Regions from separate parts of the Paenibacillus sp. RU5M genome, predicted to be linked through region 1. Evidence: riboswitches for the same ligand, from Rfam matches in the RefSeq annotation. Region 1 holds a riboswitch; the other holds the start of a gene.

Evidence for each region. A riboswitch is a leader RNA that binds a small molecule or an ion and turns the genes downstream of it on or off. The one in region 1 is predicted to bind FMN.
Region 2: linked by a shared signal. The riboswitch ahead of CRO25_RS18755 (DMT family transporter) and the one ahead of ribD (bifunctional diaminohydroxyphosphoribosylaminopyrimidine deaminase/5-amino-6-(5-phosphoribosylamino)uracil reductase RibD) in region 1 are both predicted to bind FMN.

The regions. Positions count from the first base shown of each region.
Region 1 covers NZ_OBQM01000001.1:312,418-323,336, reverse strand. The annotation lists gene scpB (SMC-Scp complex subunit ScpB) at 166-828, opposite strand; gene CRO25_RS01620 (ScpA family protein) at 797-1,597, opposite strand; gene ribE (6,7-dimethyl-8-ribityllumazine synthase) at 1,697-2,164, opposite strand; gene CRO25_RS01610 (bifunctional 3,4-dihydroxy-2-butanone-4-phosphate synthase/GTP cyclohydrolase II) at 2,251-3,489, opposite strand; gene ribE (riboflavin synthase) at 3,547-4,215, opposite strand; gene ribD (bifunctional diaminohydroxyphosphoribosylaminopyrimidine deaminase/5-amino-6-(5-phosphoribosylamino)uracil reductase RibD) at 4,256-5,359, opposite strand; FMN riboswitch at 5,829-5,992, opposite strand; gene CRO25_RS01595 (peptidylprolyl isomerase) at 6,139-6,570, opposite strand; gene lysA (diaminopimelate decarboxylase) at 6,793-8,124, opposite strand; gene CRO25_RS01585 (spore germination protein) at 8,229-9,839, opposite strand; gene CRO25_RS01580 (stage V sporulation protein AB) at 9,923-10,351, opposite strand; gene CRO25_RS01575 (stage V sporulation protein AA) at 10,332-10,919, opposite strand, start outside.
Region 2 covers NZ_OBQM01000006.1:163,968-174,886, reverse strand. The annotation lists gene helD (RNA polymerase recycling motor HelD) at 1-79, shown strand, start outside; gene CRO25_RS18785 (glycoside hydrolase family 2 TIM barrel-domain containing protein) at 342-3,191, shown strand; gene CRO25_RS18780 (amino acid permease) at 3,316-4,662, shown strand; gene CRO25_RS18775 (YqcI/YcgG family protein) at 4,681-5,442, opposite strand; gene CRO25_RS18770 (LysE family transporter) at 5,526-6,152, opposite strand; gene CRO25_RS18765 (urea carboxylase-associated family protein) at 6,265-6,888, opposite strand; gene CRO25_RS18760 (amidase) at 7,001-8,506, opposite strand; gene CRO25_RS18755 (DMT family transporter) at 8,643-9,623, opposite strand; FMN riboswitch at 9,768-9,919, opposite strand; gene CRO25_RS18750 (DinB family protein) at 10,003-10,500, opposite strand; gene CRO25_RS18745 (CGNR zinc finger domain-containing protein) at 10,637-10,919, shown strand, end outside.

The sequences.
Region 1 (10,919 bases):
TTCTTTTCTCGTCTAGTATGACACTCTATATAGGAAAAAATTCACGTCTGACCTGAAAATTCCATTTAATCTTTGGACGCTACCTTACAATTCATTCCACATACCACGCCAAAAAAACCGGCACCCCGAAAGGGCACCGGTTTTGGATCGATCCAGACTGCAAAGTTATGAGTTCGAAGGATCATCTTCGTTATTAATATCGTTTGCATTTGGATCATCTTCGAAATTTGCACTATCCAGGTCCAGGTCCACATGCTGCACATCCAATTTTTCAAAAAGCAGCTGTGTTTCTTCCTCCAGGTTCTCGGAATCTTCAAACAACCCTGGCTCCGGTAGATCTTTGAGCGAAGCCAAACCAAAGTAGTCCAGGAAAGACTTGGTAGTACCATATAGAATTGGGCGTCCAATTGCCTCAGCCCGTCCCACTTCCTGAATGAGATCCTTGTTCACAAGTGTATGGATAGCACGTTCGGATTTCACCCCACGGATCTCCTCAATCTCTACCCGTGTGATAGGCTGACGGTACGCCACAATAGCGAGCGTCTCCAACGCCGCCTGGGATAAAGAGGTACGTGCAGGTGAATAAGCCAATTTCTCAAAATAAGCCGCATGTTCCGGCAAGGTACCCAGTTGGACTACCCCTGCAATTTTAAGAATTTGTACGCCTCGTCCCTGCTTGGAAAATTCAGCGATCATTTCCTCAATCGCATCCGACACCAGTTCGGTTCGCTGATCTACGATTTCGGCGATTTGTTTGATGCTCAGACCTTCTTCTCCGGACAAAAACAGCAGGCCTTCAATAATCGATTTCAATTTCGGAAAATCCATGATTCTTTGTTTCCCCTCTCCACTCCATAACGATATCCTCAAACATCCGCTCCTGATAACAGACGATCTGCTTCATCTTCATCAGTTCCAGCACCGCCAGAAAAGTTACGACAATCTCGTGCCGATAAATTTGGTTATCCAGCAACTTGGAGAATAACAGCCTGCCTCCCGGTCCCATACTTTCCAACGCACCGATGACATCGCGAATACGATCCTTAACCGAGATTTCATCCCGATGGATCCGAGTTACGGTTGTCCGCTTCTCCGCCTTGCGCAGCGCCTTCTGGAAGGCCGCAATCAGATCCGAGGGATGCAAACCCTCGACCGGATTCGATTGTGCTTCTACAGGCATATACGGTCGCAAATCCTCAGGCTCTTTGGAGAAAATAAGGCTGCGTTCCCACTCCCGTTCGTGCAAGTGACGCGCAATTCCCTTGTATTTGCGATATTCAATCAGACGCGCAATCAGTTCTGCACGTGGATCATAATCTTCATCTTCCATATATGCATAATCCTCAAAGTCCTCGATTACCGGTGGTTTGGGCAATAATAGTTTGCTCTTGATCGACAGCAGTGTTGCCGCCATTACCAGAAATTCACTCGTAATATCCAGCTCCAGCTCCTGCATCGAATGCAGATACGCCATATATTGATCGGTAATATCGCTGATGGGAATATCCTGGATATGAATCTCTGCCTTATCGATCAGATGAAGCAGCAGATCCAAAGGCCCTTCAAAAGTCTCCAGTTTGTATGTAACTACCGTCACTAGACGAATCCTCCCGCCAGAAAATAAAAACCCCGCTAGCCGCCGAATCCGGTCTCCCGTTTTCGTCTGCGCAGAGCAGGGCACTATATTAAATAAGCACTATTTTAGCTGTTTCGTCAAGTTCGCCATTTCAATAGCGGCAGTAGCTGAATCCCAGCCTTTGTTTCCTGCCTTTGTTCCAGCACGCTCAATGGCCTGTTCAATATTCTCTGTTGTAACCAAGCCGAAGATTGTAGGTACGCCTGTTTTCAGGTTAATTGCGGCTACACCCTTAGCCATCTCATTGCACACATAATCATAATGTGTTGTTGAACCACGGATAACCGTCCCCAACGTAATGACAGCATCATATTTGCCACTTTCGGCCATTTTTTGGGCAATCAACGGGATTTCAAAGGCTCCTGGAACCCAAGCTACATCCACTTCATCATCTTGTACACCGTGACGTTTGAACGCATCCAGTGCTCCACTAAGCAATTTGCTTGTAATGAACTCGTTAAAACGTCCTACGACCACTCCATATTTTAATCCTTCTGATACCAAATGTCCTTCAAAAAAGTGTGGCATTCAAGTCATCTCCCTAATTGTATTATATGATGTACGCAGCTGATCTTTGGAAACTAGTTCACCCTGTTTAACCTCAGAAAAGCTACTCAGTTTTTTTCTTCATTCTGCTCGATATCGTCGAACTTTAGCATATGGCCGAGCTTCGCCTGCTTCGTGTGCAAGTAGACCGTATTGTCCTCGTTCTCTTCCATCTGAATGGCAACACGTTCCAGCACTTCAAGTCCGTACCCTTCAAGCCCTTTAATTTTGCGTGGATTGTTAGTTAACAACCGAATTTGACGAACCCCTAGATCTTTGAGAATTTGGGCACCAATGCCGTAATCTCGAAGATCGGCAGCAAACCCAAGCTTCAGATTGGCATCCACGGTGTCCAAACCTTCCTCTTGCAGTTTGTAGGCTTTGAGCTTGTTGATCAGTCCAATGCCTCGTCCTTCCTGTCTCATATAGAGCAGGACGCCATTGCCTTCGTCATGGATCTGTTTCAATGCTGCATCGAATTGTGGACCACAGTCGCATCGATGAGAATGGAATACATCCCCTGTGAGACATTCGGAGTGTACGCGGACCAATACAGGCTTCGATCCGTCAATTTCGCCTTTAACCAAAGCGACATGCTCCTTATTGTCCACCGCATTGGTGTACGCCACCGCCTGGAATTCACCAAAGTCTGTTGGCATGCGTACAGCTACTTCGCGTTTAACCAACTGTTCCTTCTCATTCCGGTACCGAATCATGTCCTGAATGCTGATTAGCTTCAGATCATGCTTGCGGGCAATCTCCTGCAGATCCGGAAGTCTGGCCATCGTGCCATCTTCCTTAATCACTTCACAGATTACACCTGCCGGATAAGAACCGCACATAATGGCGAGATCTACAGCCGCTTCCGTGTGTCCAGCGCGTCGTAGCACACCGCCATCTTTGGCGATAAGTGGGAACATGTGGCCCGGCTTGCGGAAATCTCCGCTTTTCGCTTCGGGATCGATTAGACCCTTAACTGTAATGGAGCGTTCATGAGCCGAGATGCCCGTTGTGGTATCTTTATGATCTACAGAGACGGTGAAAGCCGTCCCATGAAAGTCTGTATTTTGCTGAACCATAGGCTTTAGGTTGAGTTCATCGGCACGTTGCTGCGTAATGGGAACACACACCAAACCTCTGCCTTCGGTAATCATGAAATTGATCACTTCAGGTGTAGCCTTTTCCGCCAAAGCGATAAAGTCGCCTTCATTCTCCCGATCCTCATCATCCACCACAATAACCGGTTTACCCTGCATGAGATCGTAGATGGCTTCCTCAATAGAATTCAGAATGGATTTCTCTGACATAGGTCCCCCTCCAGTTTCTATTTCAATTTATATTTGTAGTTAATCAATTACGATTTGTTAAGCAAAGCCGTGATTAGCCAGGAAATCCTCACTGATACTTCGCGGCTTGCCAGCACCGGTCTCCTGATGTCCCTTACCATAGTGCAGCAGATGATCCACATATTTGCCCAAAATATCACACTCAATATTGATGGTATCTCCCGTCTTTTTCACATTCAATACAGTCTCACCAATGGTATGTGGAATAATGGATACAGTGAATGCGGTCTGTGAAGTATGCACAACGGTCAGACTAATTCCGTCCAGGGTTACAGACCCTTTGGGTATCAGATATTTGAACAGCTGCGTATCATCAGGTTTGATCTCGAAAACAATTGCATTCTGGTCACGTGTAATGCTGCCAATGACCCCAGTGCCATCGACATGGCCCTGAACGATATGCCCGCCAAAACGTCCACCTGACAGCATGGCTCGCTCCAGATTAACTTTGCTGCCTGATTGCAATTGACTAAGATTGGTATGTCGATATGTCTCGGGCATCACATCGGCAGTAAATCCGCCACCCTCCAGGGTTGTCGCAGTTAAGCATACCCCGTTTACAGCTACACTATCGCCAATCTTCAAGTCATTCATGATGGCGGAAGCTCCGATATTCAGGACCATCGCTTCGCCTTTCCGACCTATCCGCCGGATCTGACCGACTTCTTCCACCAAACCGGTAAACATGCTACCGCCTCCTTTATTTATTTCGTTATCGTTAATTCATTTATTCAGGCCAAACCGGAATTCCGCCAATGCTGATATTATCTCCAACTTGCTCAACTTCCAGCTGATGTAATTGAATCGCCTGACTCATGCGCTCTACACCCTCAAAGCGGAAACTGCCTGGTGTTTCGTATCCTCCGACAATTTTCGGAGCAATGAACATGAGCAGTCGATCTACCAACCGTGCTTCCAGCATGGACCCATTCAGTGTGCCCCCGCCTTCAAGCAGAATCGAACCAATCTCACGCTCACCGAGCTTGCTGAGTGCACTCAGCAGATCAACACGTGGTCCTGGACCACAACGTATAATCTCCACCCCATAGGCTTCCAGCCGCTCAGCCGATTCAGGGCTCGCCTCATCTGTTGTAAGCACCCAGGTTGGTGCAAGGCCATCCTTGACCATTTTGGAGCCTACAGGCAGACGTAACTTGGAATCGACCACGATTCGTACCGGGCTGATCCCTTCCACTTGCAAGCGAGTCGTTAGTTCGGGATTGTCTGCAATGACCGTTTCCACACCAACCATAATTCCTTGATGGCGATGGCGAAGCGCGTGTACAATCTCGCGAGCTGACTCGTTAGAGATCCATTTGCTGTCACCGCTACGCGTAGCAATTTTGCCATCCAGTGTAGAGGCCGTCTTCAAAGTTACAAAGGGGAGACCTGTTGTAATGTATTTGATAAATTTCTCGTTCATACGTCTTCCGCGCTCACGCAGCACTCCAACTTCAACTTCGATCCCTTGTTGACGCAGCATGCTGATCCCTCTGCCGGAGACTTGCGGATTCGGATCTTCGCAGCATACAACGACACGTTTCACTTTCTCATGAATGAGACGTTCGCTGCATGGTGGAGTCTTGCCATAATGGCTACAGGGTTCGAGCGTAACGTACACTGTACTGCCTTCAGCATCACTGCCCGCCATGTTCAGCGCATGAACCTCTGCATGACCCGTTCCCCGTTTGAGATGACTTCCGAGGCCCACGATACGTCCTTCTTTTACCACGACACAACCTACTACCGGATTGATTCCGGTCTGTCCTTGTGCCCGCTCTGCCATATCCAGCGCCAGCGCCATATAAAATTCATCATTAATCATTTCCAAGTCCGTTCACCCCACGGTTAAAATCTTAAGTTTAGACCTCCCTTCCAACAGAGAGGCATGTTCCATATCCAATAAGAAAAACGTCTATCGAAGTACTTCAAGGAAGCCAGACCGCGTTTAGCGGAAATTTTTCTTGCAATATCAGGAACATCATGCTTCGAAGTTTTTACTTTACTGATATTATAAAAAATCCCCGTCGAACAAACCGTTCGATGGGGATGATGAGAGACATGTGTCACCAGCAGTACTATTGATACATTGCCAACTACACATCGCCCAAAACTTCATTTTAGGCAAGTGAAAGCAGACACATACCTTAATGAACTTCAATTACAGGTAAAGAGCTTCTATGATGTGGCATATGTATGAAGATTGCCGGAAATAACCGGATTTCTCCCTGCACAGGAAATGAATTCGTCAAAAACTGTACAGCAACACTCCTGCGGAATGCGGCCCCTAAGGACTGCACCCTCTCCTTCTCCCATCCAGACTATACTGTCGGTTCTGGAATTACACCAGATCAGCCATCTGCCACAGGCAGACGGGTCACGGACTTTGCATCAATGCTGGATAGATATCCTCACATACTGCATCACCGCCGGTAGGGAATTACACCCTGCCCTGAAGGATTCGTTGCGTTATTAATTGGATGTTAGCACTTTAACGCCAAAAAATCAATTGTTTTTTGTTCCTTTTTGTCACATACTAACTTTTAATAAGCTTAAGTGTAAACAAAAACCGCTTCGCTCATTGCGAAACGGTTTACATACGTTTATTGATTAAGCTTCTACTACTTCAACTGTTTCCATTTTGTCGCGACCTTCGAAAGCGTCCACGAATTCCATACCTTTGGTTACTTTACCAAATACAGTATGTTGTCCATCCAAATGTGGTTGCGGTTGGTAGCAGATGTAGAACTGGCTTCCCCCTGTGTTACGGCCTGCATGAGCCATAGCCAAAGTTCCACGCTCATGTTTGTTCGGGTTGATTTCACAGTTAATTGTGTAACCTGGGCCGCCTGCACCGGAACCGTTAGGGCATCCGCCTTGAGCTACAAAGCCCGGAATAACACGGTGGAATACAAGACCGTTGTAGAAACCGGAGTTAGCCAGTTTCTCAAAGTTTGCTACTGTGTTTGGAGCTTCTTGATCGAACAAATCGATTACAACTTCTCCGCCGTTTGCCATTTTGATTTTCGCTTGTTTCGCCATATGTAAATGACTCCTTTCGTATTGACCATCGTTAATGGTGCCAGAACGCATGACCCTGGGCCAAGCTTTATAGCACTTTTCTTAGTGTACACCGAAAATGGATTGATCGCAAAATAATAAGCAAGATTTTTTCGGAATTTAGCCCTAAAGATGCAAAAGAAGACAAAAAAGGAGTGTCCTTTTTTGCCTTCTTCATATAGCGCTCCGCTATTTCTTCTTTAATTAACGGGTAACGGGCTGTTTTGCAATACGCTCAGGTACCAGATCATTCTGGATGATGTCTTGATACGTCTCACGGCGTACGACAACATCCCCTTGACCGTCTTTGACAAACACAACTGCCGGACGACGAATCCGGTTATAGTTGCTTGCCATAGAGTAGTTGTACGCGCCTGTGCAAGCTACTGCCAGCAGATCGCCGCTTTGCACTTTAGGCAGGTCCAGATCCCAGATCAGCATATCGCCGCTCTCACAGCATTTACCAGCAACAGATACCGTTTCCTGAGAAGCCTCATTTGCACGGTTTGCCAATACAGCTTCATATTTGGACTCATACAGCGCTGGACGTGGGTTGTCTGTCATTCCACCATCCACAGCTACGTATTTACGGACTCCTGGAATATCTTTGCTTGTTCCAACGGTGTAGAGTGTTGTTCCCGCTTCACCTACAATGCTGCGGCCTGGTTCAACCCAGATCTCAGGCACGGCATAGCCGATTTGAGCAAAATAATTTTTCACCGCATCCGTGATAGCTTTCACGTATTGTGAAACTTCAAGCGGTGTGTCTCCATCAATATAGCGGATACCGAAGCCACCGCCCAGATTAACCACTTTGAATGCCACGTTAAGACGCTCATACACATCTGCTGCAAACTCAGCAACGCGTTGAACGGCCATTTGGAAGCCTTCAACTTCGAAAATTTGGGATCCGATGTGTGAATGCACACCGAGCAATACCAGATTTGACTGCTTGGAAGCCAATTCAATGGCTTCAAATGCCGTTCCGTTCCCGATATCGAATCCAAATTTGGAATCCGTTTGTCCTGTCGAGATATATTCATGCGTATGCGCTTCAACACCAGGCGTCACACGCAGCAAAATGTTAACTTTGCGATTTTTGTCTGCGGCTACAGCTTGCAGCAAGTGCAGTTCATTGAAGTTATCCACAACGAAGCAGCCAATCTCTGCATCAAGCGCCATTTCGATCTCTTCCAACGTTTTGTTGTTACCGTGGAAATGAATGCGCTCTGCCGGGAAACCGGCTTGCAGTGCCGTGAACAATTCACCATCGGATACTACATCCAAGGAAAGTCCTTCTTCCGCAGCAAGGGCACACATGGCCATTACGCAGAATGCTTTACTTGCATAAGCAACTTGGAAACCCAGGCCTGAAGCACGGAACGCTTCCATGTACTCTCTGCAACGCTCACGAACTAATTGCTCGTCCACAACATACAGGGGAGTTCCAAATTGTTCTTTCAAGTCGGTTGTATCGACTCCACCAATTTCCAGATGTCCCTGTGCATTTATTTTACTTGTACCATGTAAATACATAATCTGCATTCCTCACTTTTTTATATACTGGAACAGCTGTTATTCCAATGATTTTACATCAGTATATCAAATTAGAAAATGAGAAGAATGGATTTTTCGGCAGATCATTTGTGTTTTTTACTTTTTTGCAGTTCCCCGTCTGGATCACTGTCCATTTTGGTATTGTCACGCGTTTTGTTGATCGAAGGACGTTTTTTATTTTCCAACAGCGGCAAACGGAACAAAAAGTTACCCAAAGCCTTTGCATTAAACGGTATGAACGGCCAGAGATAAGAAGAGTTGTAGGAGCGATGCAAAGTGAGCGCCACGATAATGAACGTCGTCCCGACAACGAATCCGGGAACCTTGAATATCGCCACAGCAACGAGCAAAAACAATCTGACCAACCGGTTTGCCAAACCAAGCTCATAACTGGGTGTTGCAAACATACCAATCGCGGCAATCGCCATGTAAAGTACCACTTCATTGACAAAATATCCTGTTTTTACGGCGATATCCCCGACTAAAATGGCCGCAATCAAACCCATGGCCGAAGCGAGTGGCGTCGGGGTATGGACTGCTGCCATCCGTAATAAATCCACCCCGAATTCAATAAGCAGGAACTGCAGAATCAGCGGGAGCTGGGCATTTTCATGAGGACCGATGAACTCCATTCCTGCTGGCTTAATGGCAGGGTCAATAACCATCAACAGCCATAGCGGCAACAGGAAAAGCGAAATCAGAATACCCCCAAATCGTACCCAGCGCAGATAGGTTCCCATAAAGGCGGTCTGTCTGTTCTCTTCCGCATGCTCACACAGGTCAAAAAAGGTCGTGGGCAGAATCATCACACTGGGTGAAGTATCTACAAAAACAACAACTCTTCCGTCCATCAAATGAGAAGCTGTCACATCCGGTCGTTCCGAATACCGAACTAACGGATACGGGTGCCAACCCTTGTTAATAATCGCTTCTTCAAGCTGTTTATCGGCAGCAGGGATGCCGTCGATATTCACTCGTTTGATTTTTTCACGAACGGAATCCACCTGAACCTTGTCCACGATATCGTCAATATATACAACACAGACATCCGTTTGCGATCTTCGTCCGACCTGCATAATTTCAAATTTTAATCCTGGGTCCCGTATTCTTCGGCGCACTAACGCCACGTTGGTCAGAAGTGTCTCCGTGAATCCGTCTCTTGAACCCCGCACCACTCTCTCCAGCGAAGGTTCCTCTGGTGAACGTACCGGATAGCTACGGGTATCCATAATAATAACGGAACGGTCCCCTTCGACAAACATGGCACTCATGCCTGTGAGGACCTTGTTGATAACGGCACTCATTTTCTCCACTCGCTCAACTTGAATATGAGGAATGTAACATTCGAAATACGACTTCAGCGCATGTCCGGACACTTGCTCCGGTGTAAGATAGGTTAGCCTTTTTAACACTTCAAGCAGAATCTCATCCTTCGCAAATCCAGTCAGCAGCAACAATCCAACGTGTTTGCCGCCTAAGACCATTTCCCTCATATTCACATCAAAGGACTCCCCAAGTCCCAACACTTGCTGAAGCGTGTATTTGTTATCACTCATGCGAGGGGATATATCGTCGTTTTCCTGCCAATATTCTACCGATTCCTCGATACTGTCAGACATTTCATTTTGCTTCTTCTTTTCGTAAGCCTTCTTTTCTTCTTCCTCCTGAATCTCATAAGGAGATTTATGCATCATCTCTTCGGATGTTGCTTCGCTGGATTCATGCCCGTCGTTGTCCGATCTTACGTCCATTTCCCATCCTCCTTAGGCCTAACGTTTTAACGCTGGTATACAAAAAAGTCAAACAGGGAGCCCGTCATCTTCCCCAAAATCATAGCAAGCAACAATCCAAACAAATACGATTTCATGCCCAGTCGTTTTGCCAGCACTGGCAGTACATTCAGCACTTCAGTCAGTGCCGCAGCAAGCAGACCGATGAACACACCGCAAAACAGTCCGATGATCGGGCTCAGCAACAGCGCTCCGTGTACCTTCCAGTGCCAAAAATCCGCAACAGTACCGAGCAGCGAACCTCCGATCAAGGCCCCTTCATACCAATGGGTTTTGTCATAGGATCGCGTAAGCTGAGCTAGTCTGGGGATCATATCAAGCACGAGAATAAGCGCAATCACACCGCTTCCTACCGCGATTCCCCCCGCAATGCCCAGTACAATGCTGATTGCTCCGTTAAGAACGCTCATCCGCATTCATCTCCCTGCGTTCCTCTTCATGCATACGTTCGGTTTCTTCAATCACAACATACTTGTCTACATTTTGCTGATATAGGAACATTTCCACTTCCAAAGGGGTAGGTTCTTCATTCCACTTTTTCTTGAATAAATGATTGAAGAACACAGCCATACCAAACCCGATCCCGAGGGAATACGCCACCTGAAACAGATATGGATGCTCATCCCGGCGGCCCGTAATCATCTCTACAATTCGAATTTGGACTTCCTGCATGTTTACGTCCGCATGAAAATTCATAATGGTCAATGCTGATCCAAAGAAAAGCAGCAGCCACACCAGGATGAACAGAGATTTGGAAGGTTTGCCACTTCCCACAACCACCTCAACAAGGGTATGACCCGATCCGATTAATTCAACGGTGACATCTGGCAAGGCACGACGGATCTCGGGGATGATCTGCAATATATCAATGAGGATCAGATTGCCGTCCTCCGGTCCGGGGCGCAGCAATTCAAGCTCAAGCAGCCTTCCTTCCTGTTCTTCGGGAGAGGTGAGCAAGTGAGCTACATCTCCAAGCTTGACACT
Region 2 (10,919 bases), on a different contig from region 1:
GGCGGGCGATTGGTCGCCTTTCATACAGGCCTTGCCAGCGGATTTGTATGAGGAATCAGAGGCCTATACAACCCAGTAAACATGCCGGGACTGTCAGATCTAACAGCGTATGAGAATTGAACTACTCAAATAAGTAGCACTAGTCGCCTTTTAGGCGACTTTTTTTGAATTTCTAAGTCATTATAGAGACGAACTTGTCAGCGATAAGCTTTTGATTATTTCCATATTGTTATACTCAGCATAAATTTTATTATATGGGTGGACTAAGATTACAGTTATATAATAGAAATACGTAAACTGAAGAATAGATTGCATACATAAAGTATAGAGGAGCTAAGATCATGTTAACCAAAATGAACTTGCAGGGAAGCTGGGAGCTTCAACTGGATGAACATAAACAAGGCGCTCAAGGCCCATTTGACGATACCATAACACTGCCGAACACGACTTCTCATGCACGCAAAGGAAGAAAGAATGATGTGGCTCACATCGGGTCTTTGACTGATGAATATGCATATGAAGGATGGGTGTGGCTGAAAAGGGAGATTGATATACCTTCAACGCTTGCTGGCAAGAAATGCAGTTTGTATCTGGAACGCACGCGCATAACCAAGTTATGGGTCGATGGTGAAGAAGTTGGAGCACAGGATAGTCTTAACACCCCCCATATATACAGCTTACCGGAAGGGCTATCGCAGGGAGAACACACCCTCACCATCCGAGTCGATAATACGGAATATCCGACGAAAGGCGGACATCTTACATCCATCGATACTCAGACCAACTGGAACGGAATTACCGGGAAGCTGGAGCTTCATTTTTACCACGATGTGCACTTGGGTGAGGTACAGATCTATCCCAATGCTACAGAGCGAACATTCAGAATCACAAGTACATTGTCCACATCGATACCAGGTACTGTATTGTCCGTTACTGCGCAAACCTTCAAGCCCCTCTTAAAAGAGACTCATGGATATATAGCATCAGACAGAAATCATGTGGTGATTGAGCAAACTTATCCATGCAGCCAGGACGAAGTTCATGTGCTCTACAAGATGGGAGACGACGCATTGCTCTGGAGTGATTCAGATCCACATCTGTATGTGCTGACCCTTACTCTGTTGGGGGAACATGGCGATGTGCTGGATACAACCGAAATCATAACAGGACTGCGAGATTTTGAAGCTAATGGAGATGCTTTTACCATCAATGGTCGAAAGACCTTTCTTCGTGGAAAACATGATGGTCTAATCTTCCCGCTTACAGGTTACGCGCCAACCGATGTGGATGAATGGCTGCGAATCCTGAGCATTTCCAAATCATATGGTATAAATCATTATCGTTTCCATACCTGTTGCCCGCCTGAAGCAGCGTTCACCGCTGCAGATATGCTTGGCATCTATATGGAACCTGAATTGCCATTCTGGGGTACAATCACGGATGAACTCGACCCACAGCACAATCAGGCTGAACAGGACTATCTTATTCGTGAAGGCTTTGCCATGCTCAAGGCGTTTGGGAATCACCCTTCTTTTGTAATGATGTCACTCGGTAATGAACTTTGGGGCAGTAAAGAAAGACTGAATGCCATTATTAAAGCGTACAGAGCATTTGATCCACGCCATCTGTACACCCAGGGTTCAAACAATTTTCAGTTCACTCCGCTGATTCTAGAGGAAGAAGATTTTTACTGTGGCGTACGTTTTTCCAAAGATAGACTTTTCCGCGGCTCCTATGCCATGTGTGATGCTCCGTTGGGTCATGTTCAAACCGACGTGCCTGGTACTCTGAAGGACTACGACGACATGATCTTGCCCGTTGGAACAGTTTCGGAGAGTGAGGGAATTCAAGCAGAAGAGTCGGAAATTCAAATTCAATATGGAACGGAAGCCAAGACCGTGAAAGCCGCTTCTGTTGAAGAACAGCTCATTCCGCATCTACCCGTCATCTCCCATGAAATTGGACAATATGCCATGTACCCGAATTATGAAGAGATCGAGAAGTATACCGGATCGCTGAAGGCAAAAAACTTCGAGGTGTTTCGGGAACGATTGCAATCCAAAGGAATGGGACATCTGGCTGAACCCTTTTTCAAAAGCTCTGGCAAACTTGCAGTAGCCTGCTATAAGGAAGAACTTGAGGCGGCATTTCGATCCAATCATCTGGCAGGATTTCAATTGCTCGATCTTCAGGATTTTAGTGGACAGGGGACCGCACTGGTAGGTATTTTGGATGCCTTCATGGATTCGAAAGGGGTGGTTACTCCCGAGGAGTGGAGGACGTATTGCTCCGATGCAGTGCTTCTGGCCCGATTCGAGAAATTTAACTACAATTCGGGTGAAGATTTCAATGCCCATATTCAATTAAGGTACTACCGAACAGATTCATTGAGGGGTCAGACTGTGGAGTGGGAAATGCGTGATTCGGATCAGCGGATTGCACAAGGAAAAGACGAGATTTCTTTTGTCTCTGGAGAAACTTGGTTTGAAATAAGTCAAATAAAGTTCAAGCTGCCTGATGTGAAAAAGATGACGCCAATCACTCTATCCCTGCATATTCCAGGTACCGATATTCGGAAACAATATGACCTATGGGTATACCCTGATCATGATGTGACAGCTATTGAACAAGACTATATTTATAAGGAATTGTCCGATGAAGTAATTGCCTTACTTGAAAAAGGTGAGAGCGTGCTGCTGCTCCCAACACTCGAAGATAACGACAGTTCAGTCGAAGGCACATATTGTACCGATTTCTGGTGTTATCCGATGTTCCGATCCATTTCGGAAAGCATGAACAAGCAAGTTCCCGTCGGCACACTAGGCCTTCTAATCAATAACTCACACCCTGCATTGAAGCACTTTCCAAGTGAGACCCATTCCACTTATCCTTGGTGGCATATCGTTATGAATTCACGGTCTGTTATTTTGGATAAGGTAGCAGAGAATGTTCAACCTTTCGTTCAAACCATCGATAATTTTGAACGTAATCATAAGCTAGGGCTGCTGTTTGAATGCCAAGTTGGAAAAGGTAAGCTGCTTGTTGGGGCACTAAATTATGATAAATTGATTAAACAGACAGAAGGGCGCCAGTTACTTTACAGCCTTGCACAATATGTAAAAAGTGAGGACTTCCAACCGGAAGCCAAGATAGAAATGGATGATCTTCAACAGTTGTTAGGCAAGAAATAGGTATAGTTAACGTAAACATTATTATGTAAACTTATTTAAGTCAGTTTCATTTCTTTTTACCTTAATGACATAAAACCTCCATCATATGTAAACCGTAATGGGGTACGCATGAAGGAGGATACATATGAAAAGTCATGTGCATCAAAAAGAAGAAGAGAAACTGAGCTGGATTAGTCTTTCCTTATTTGGAGCAGGGTGTACGCTGGGAACCGGATTTTTCCTCGGAACAAGTCTGGCTATTCATTGGTCCGGTTTATCCGTGCTTGTACTTTTGGTGCTGGCTGCTGCGGGGACCTATTTTGTATTTGGAGCATTAGCTCAGATGACGGCAGAAGATCCGAAAGAAGGGGCTTTTCGAACATATGCCGGTGAAGCGTTCGGCCCATGGGCCGGTTTCGGAAGCGGATGGATGTATTGGTCTTCCGAAATGCTGATCATGGGCAGTTCATTAACTGCTCTCGGATTATTCTCTCAATTTTGGTTTCCCAAGTTTCCGTTGTGGGTGTTTGTGGCAGTATACGCATGTATTGGATTGTTCATCGCCGCATTGGGAGCCAAAGGGTTAACTCAAACAGAAAATGTACTCGCCGTAATCAAGTTAGCTGCAACGGTTGCTTTTATCGCGATTGCAGCAGCGGCTTGTCTGGGCTGGTTAGATGTGAAGATTACGCCGCAGAAAATAACGAATGAATGGTTCCCTCACAAAATAAAAGGCGTGTGGACCGGGTTTATTTATGCCTTTTTTGCCTTTGCCGGGATTGAGGTCATGGGTTTAATGGCAGCCAAGCTGAAAGAACCTAAAGATGCAGTGAAATCAGGCAGAGTGATGTTATTAACCGTCAGTACGCTGTATGTTGTGGCGATTGCCTTAATCCTTCTTCTGGTTCCTGCTGCTAAATTAACACCAGACGAGAGTCCTCTCGTCAAAGCGATGTCATCGATTGGATTTACGGTCGTGGTTCATATTCTCAATGGAATTTTGATTATCGCCGGGTTCTCCACGATGGTCGCTTCAATCTATGCGATTACGTCCATGTTGGTTAAATTGGGTGAAGACGGAGATGCACCGAAGATGTTTACGAAGACTTGGGGAAAAAAGAACATGCCCCTATATGCATTAGGATGCACAGCGGCCGGATTAATTCTTTCTACTCTCATGGCGTTATGGATGCCTAAGAGCCTATTCGAATATGTAACAACCGCAGGCAGCTTGGTATTAATGTATACCTGGCTTCTGATTTGTATCACGTATATCAAGAAAATGAAGCCAACAAGTTGGAATCGCATCAAAGTATGGATCGCCATGGTCCTTATACTTGCAGCAGTTGCTGGCACGGCTATGGAAAAAGCCAGCAGAAGAGGTCTGCTGGCAAGTATAGGTCTTGTTGTATTGATAGCCTTGATTACTTACATTGTAAACAAAGTACGAAAACCGCAACCTTCGCCATCTACTGAGCCATCAAAATCCTGAATTAGTGTCTCGTATCAGCTATTTCGTTAATTTACTAATGGCTTGCTTCATGCGCATAAAAGGACATTTGGAAGGGGCCTGCTCGTCATCGGGCAGGAAATATTGTTTCCATTCCAGATTATCCTGTTCCCCATACCACATGAGCGAAGGATGAGCAGGAACGGCATCATAGGCAGCCAAACGCTTACGAATCAAGGTTTTCATTTTCTTCCCAAGAGGTGTGTTGTCATTAATCGATTCAAACACCCACCGTGGTTGAAAAGCAAACATAAGATAAGGGAAGTGCCTACTGGCTCTAAGTTCGTGCGCGGGAGTGGCACAGAAACAAAAGTAAGGCTCCCCGCCAAAGCAAAATTCCCATGTGGCTTCATGCGGATCGGTCGAAATATGTTCAGGCCAGGAGGCAGTATCCAGTGAACTTACCCGGTTAAGCATCTCCCAGAACAAGGACTGATACTGCTCAACTGTTGTGTTGTTTCTCAAATCATCCGGTGTCTCGCAAATGACAACCAAAGAAGCATAATGTCCCGTATCCCGGGATACGGGTCCATATTGACTAAGTAATTCCGCCATGTCTTCAGCAGAAGCTTGTGTACGCGGATCCCTGGTGAATCCGTATCTCAAATGTCCGGAGAGAAAACCCATCCGTCCGGGTACACAAGGATACGTATTATCCTCATCTGCAATCATATTGGAAAATTTTGAATAAGCGTCCTGCTGCCATTCGGGCAGACCTTTGAATGATGCATTTATTTCATCGGCACTGTACAGCTCTGCCATGGATTCCCCAACTCCATTCCACATGATACCGTTAACGTATTAATGCGGATGGCGTTGGGTGACTGTCCAGTGTAGTTTTTATGTCAGAAAAAGATAGATCGTACTGCTTCAAAACCGAAGTACAGGCCAAATCCGATCAGACAGATCCCTGAGATAATGGAGATCCAGCGCAAAACGGTTTCGTTGCTGCGTTTATGAAATCGACTAGCCATGCCAGCCATGATGACATCCCAGACAAGGATTCCTATGAAAATACCAGAACTGTATAGTAGCAGATGAGCGGTGTCGGTATGCTTCACGGTTGTAGCAAGGATAGAGCCGTAAATGCCGAGCCAGAATAAAATATTCAGGGGATTGGACAGGGCCATGAGAAAGCCAGAGACAAAAGATTTCCCAACCCTCGCTTCTGCTGTAGAAGAGGTTTGGATACCGTCTTTTAACTTGGAAAGTGTTTCCACACCGGTATACACCAGAATAAAACTGCCAAAAGACCAAAGAAAAGAGCGCATGAAAGGTGTGTCCAGAAAATGGGCAACTCCAAAGTAGATCAGAAGCATGTACACCAAATCGGCAAACATGGCTCCCAGTCCCAGAATCCAGGCATGCATAAATCCGTGGCGGGCTCCGCGATCCAACTGAGCGGCATTGATCGGACCAATTGGAGCGGATAGTGAGATTCCCAGAATAATATAACTAAACAGTACAGACATATACGCGTTCACTCCTTAACGGGTTCGACGAATTGTACCGGTAAGTCACACACATATGGGTACAAGTCATCGTATTCCCGTCTGGAGCAAATTAGAACAAGCTGTGCGTCGCTTAATCTAATAAGGACTCTACATCCAGCTGAATGGCTGTACAATGATATCCGTTGCATGAGCTTTCTTCACATGGGCAGGCGGATAAACCGACAACCAGATCGGTCAATGCCTCCATCTCCACATAATCACCAGCACGCGAATCAGGAGCTACGACATCAATCTTGCCCAGATCATCTACAACCGATTTCATAAACAGATTAAATGGATAATGCTGATCCGGTGGCAAGATCCCGAACGGTTCAAGAGCCTGATTTAGGTTATGATAGCAGCTGGCATGATCCTTTTTGTCATATAATACTTCATACATTTCCGGACGACAGGCGGAGTTAAAAAAATCATGAACACCAACCGTGTCACGAACGATCTTAAGCAACGGCTGATATTGATTGGAATACACGGACTGTCCTGGTTTGATCCGGTAGGACCGCAGTACGTCCATCGTTACACCTGGGTCTAATCGATTATTGGCATTTTGAGCATCATATGCAACAAAATCAACGACCTGCTGACCCTCCAAATCGGTCACACGAATTAATGAACCTTTATTTACCTTGACGGCATAACCCGTTTTGGCCGGGATACGAACAGACTGTTTATGGCGTTCCGTTGTATTCATATTCATTCGTCACATTCCTCCGCAGTTTTTGCTTTCAGTATGCGGAGCTGACATGGCTTTCATGCACATTGGCAAACATAAGGCTCACATTGAAAATGATACAGGTTGTATTCAGCGTTTATGCTGGAAACAGTGGATTACCCTTCATGCCGACCCATAGTTCGGATGTTTCCAGCTGACCAGCCAGATGAAGCAACCAGTCTTCACGGCCTTTGGTTGCCATAATCTGTACACCCATGGGCAGGCCTTCAGGAGTCAGATGCACAGGAACACTCATGGCGGGTTGACCCGTCAGATTCGCGAGCTGAGTGAACGGAGTGTAGGTAAGACTTGGTTCAAACATCTCATAAATCAACTGCTGCTGCTGGATCTTGTCCAAATCGCTAATACGCATCAGATGCTGAATTTGTTCATCATGAGGTGTCAATTCGCCGATTTTGGGTGCCGGAAAAGCATTGACAGGTGTGACATAAAAATCATAGCGTTCAAACAATGTGGACATCTGAGCTGCGGCAACATCCCATTCAGCCAGACTATGTACGAATTCGGCAGCGGATACTTTTTTGCCGGCTTCAGTCAGAACCCAGGACTCGATCTCCATATCATCAGATGTTAATGATCTGCCCATAGAACGTTCCATCGAAGAGATCATCGCCGCCATTTCGCCGCTGTTCATCATGTAATAGTTCTCCATCAATTTGACTCCATTAACCGGACTCAGCTTTTCTTCAACCTCATGACCTTGTTCTTCCAGCCAGCAAACCGTCTTATATACAGCTTCTTTGGCTTCATTACTCACAGGTGTTCCTACAGGCGAAGCTGTCGTGTAAGCGACTTTCAGTTTGCGTTGATGAGGATAGTTCATATCAGCCAAGTAGCTGCCTGGAAAGAGGGGAGCATGAAACGCAGCTTCGGGCTGAATCACTTGCAGTGTGTCCAGTAAACCAGCACTGTCGCGAACGGAGCGGGACAAGGCAAAATCAATCGAAGCACCCTGCCACTGACGACCAACTCCTGGTCCAACAGGTGTCCGTCCTCGTGTAGGTTTTAGTCCGAACAAGCCGCTGAATGAAGCAGGGATTCGGATGGAACCGCCACCGTCACTGGCTCCCGCAAGGGGTACAATACCCGAGGCTACTGCAGCTGCGGCGCCTCCACTTGAACCACCTGGCGAATGATTAATATTCCATGGATTTCGACTTGGACCGTGAAGACGGGGCTCAGTAATATTTTTCAGGCCAAATTCCGGTGTATTGGTATGTCCGATGATAATGAAGCCTGCATCGCGCAGACGGGAAACGAAATTAGAATTCCGCTGTGCCCGATGCTCACTGAGAAGACGAGAACCCGAGGTGAGAATTTCACCTTCCAGGGATTGAGAGATATCTTTCAATAACAAGGGCACGCCGGCAAAGGGCTGCTCTCCCGGGCGAACTATACTCGCTTCCTGACGTGCACGTGTTTCATATGTACGAATGACTGCATTGAGCTGCGGGTTCACTTCTTCCAGGCGTGCATACGCCGCTTCCAGCAATTCGACAGGAGATATCTCCCGTGCGCGAACCAATTCAGCCAAACCTATAGCATCGTAAGATGTATACGAAAATGATGAAGACGAAGACATGATGATCTTTCCTCTCTAAATTGACTTAATCTACTATTCCATAAGTCATCGTACCACCGGAATAGCGAAAAGACAAAAGGCACTGAACATCTCAAAGGATGTCCAGTGCCTTAATTGATTTGCTTTTATATAAAATTCAATCCGTACGGAGCTTTGGTGCACCGTCAGCCGGAGTCGCTGATCGTTCTTGCTGTTTGGAGATGGCGAATAGGGCAATCCAGATGAGGATGAAGCCCACCAGTTGCTCCCATGTAATTAATGTGCGGAATGCAATCCAGTTTACCAGTACACCGGCCATCGGGAAGCTCAGTTCTGCGAGCGTTGCGACTGAGGCCTTGGTGGAGGAGAGCCCTTTGTAATATAACAGAAGACTCAGTAACCCTGGCAGTAATGCCTGACCCAGAATATTAAGTGCTACAGCCGCCTGTTCACCTGTAGCGGAAGGGAATGTCCAGGCAGCACCTTCGTTCCACGTCATAAAGATCAGCAGTGGCAAGGCTACGACAAAGCGCAGAGAGGTGACCGTTTCATAACGGGTTTGCCCCAGCATCAGCCGCCCCATAACTGTTGAACCGCCCCACAATGCAGCTGCACCCAGTGATAACAGGCTACCTGCATGAACCCAATTGTCCCAGTTGCCAAGGGGAAGGGTAAATCCAAACGTGAGCAGGTATGTTCCTGCAAGTGCAATGATAAACAGTCCACCGAAGCGGCGAGGCAATGTTTCTTTCAGCAGCAGCTTAGCCAGAACAATCGCAAATAGCGGCTGCATCTTTTGCAATAACAAAACGGTGTTGGGATCGTTATGCGTAAGTGCCAGGGTGAACAATACCGTGGCGAGAGCAGATCCTCCCCAGGAGATAAATATCACGGCAATCCAGTGGCGAGCACGCAGGTTTTTCAGATCGGCCCGGAACTTCCATAACACGGGAATCGCCACAAGGCTGACAATAATATGTTCCACCAGTACAATCTGCGTGGAGGTCATCGTTTTGAGCAAAATAATACGGAACAGTGGATCTACACCCCAAAGGGCGGCGCCGAGCACGACGAGCCAGAATCCGGTATTACTTCGTTCCTTGCGGTAAACTGTTGATGCAGGTTGTGTCTTTTCCATATTCAGGACTCCTTCGTCAGAACACGGAATCTTCAGTTGGCAAAATCGACAAAAGCCCCCGTTTTGGTATACACCAAATAAACGGGGGCTCAATCATTGACATGCCGTACGAAAATAAGCCTTTCCGTAACGGCATGTCAATGTGTTGATCTTCTCTCATCCGGACTTTACCGTCGGCCTTGGAGTCACACCAAGTCAGTCGCTGAATCCCTACATCGGGTCAAACAGCGAGTCGCGGGCTGGTTCCGAAGAACATCACCGCCGGTTGGGAATTGCACCCTACCCCGAAGATCCTATTCAATTATATTGTGTATTGAACAAGCTGTAACATTAATAAGTCCATCTTATTCCTGTAAGCGCTAGCAGTTCAAGTGTTTTTTTAGAATATGATATTCCAGCTTCCTTGTTGTCTGCGTAATAATACAATCTGTCCTGCATGATACGCATCGTGGAGTACCCAGCGGGCAAGCTCATGTGCCCATTTTTCATCTGTATCCATGTACGGGGCTTCAAGATCGGATTCTTCTAATGAAGCGAGCTGATCACGAAGTTGTCTGGCTAATTGCGTTGTATTTTGCACAAGTACACTCCAGCCAGCAGTATCAGAAGGGTCGCCCGGATCTCCGAAGGTGGATTCATTGTTTTCGGCAGGTGCACCAGAGGGTGTTGTGCCCTGAATACGACTCAACAAGCGATGATTATAGTAATACATATGGTTAACCAACTGCCAGATACTTAATCCACCGGCTGATGGAACCCAGGCTGCTTGTTCAGCAGTCAGTCCTTCGAGTGCCTTGGATAAAGGTACAATCCAGTTACATTGATCCCAGGTATCATCTTTCTGAATGAGCAATAGTTCTGTTGCTGTTGTAGTCATTGATTTTTCCTCCCTAAAATGAATTCATGGTAACTAGCTAAAGTGCTTAAATGTGGTTACAATTAATATAACCCAAACATGAATGTTTGTAACTATCTTTTTGAATCTAGGTAGTTACATTTTAGCGGAGGTACGTATGGATAGACTATGGACTGATTTTGTGAACAGTGATTACCATGACTGGCGTGGTGGGGATCGTTCAGAGGACAGGCTTGGCAAAACCGAATGGCAGCAAGGATTTCTCAAACAATGGCAACTGAATGCATCTGTACCTGCTTCTTCTGAAGAGGAGGGAGCACTGAGGAACTTCAGAAATGAATTGCAGGCTCTTGCAACTCGTTTATCTGGCGGAAATGCATTATCGAACCAAGACCTGGAATGGCTAAACGCCATGATGAAGGAAGGTCAGGTAATAAGAA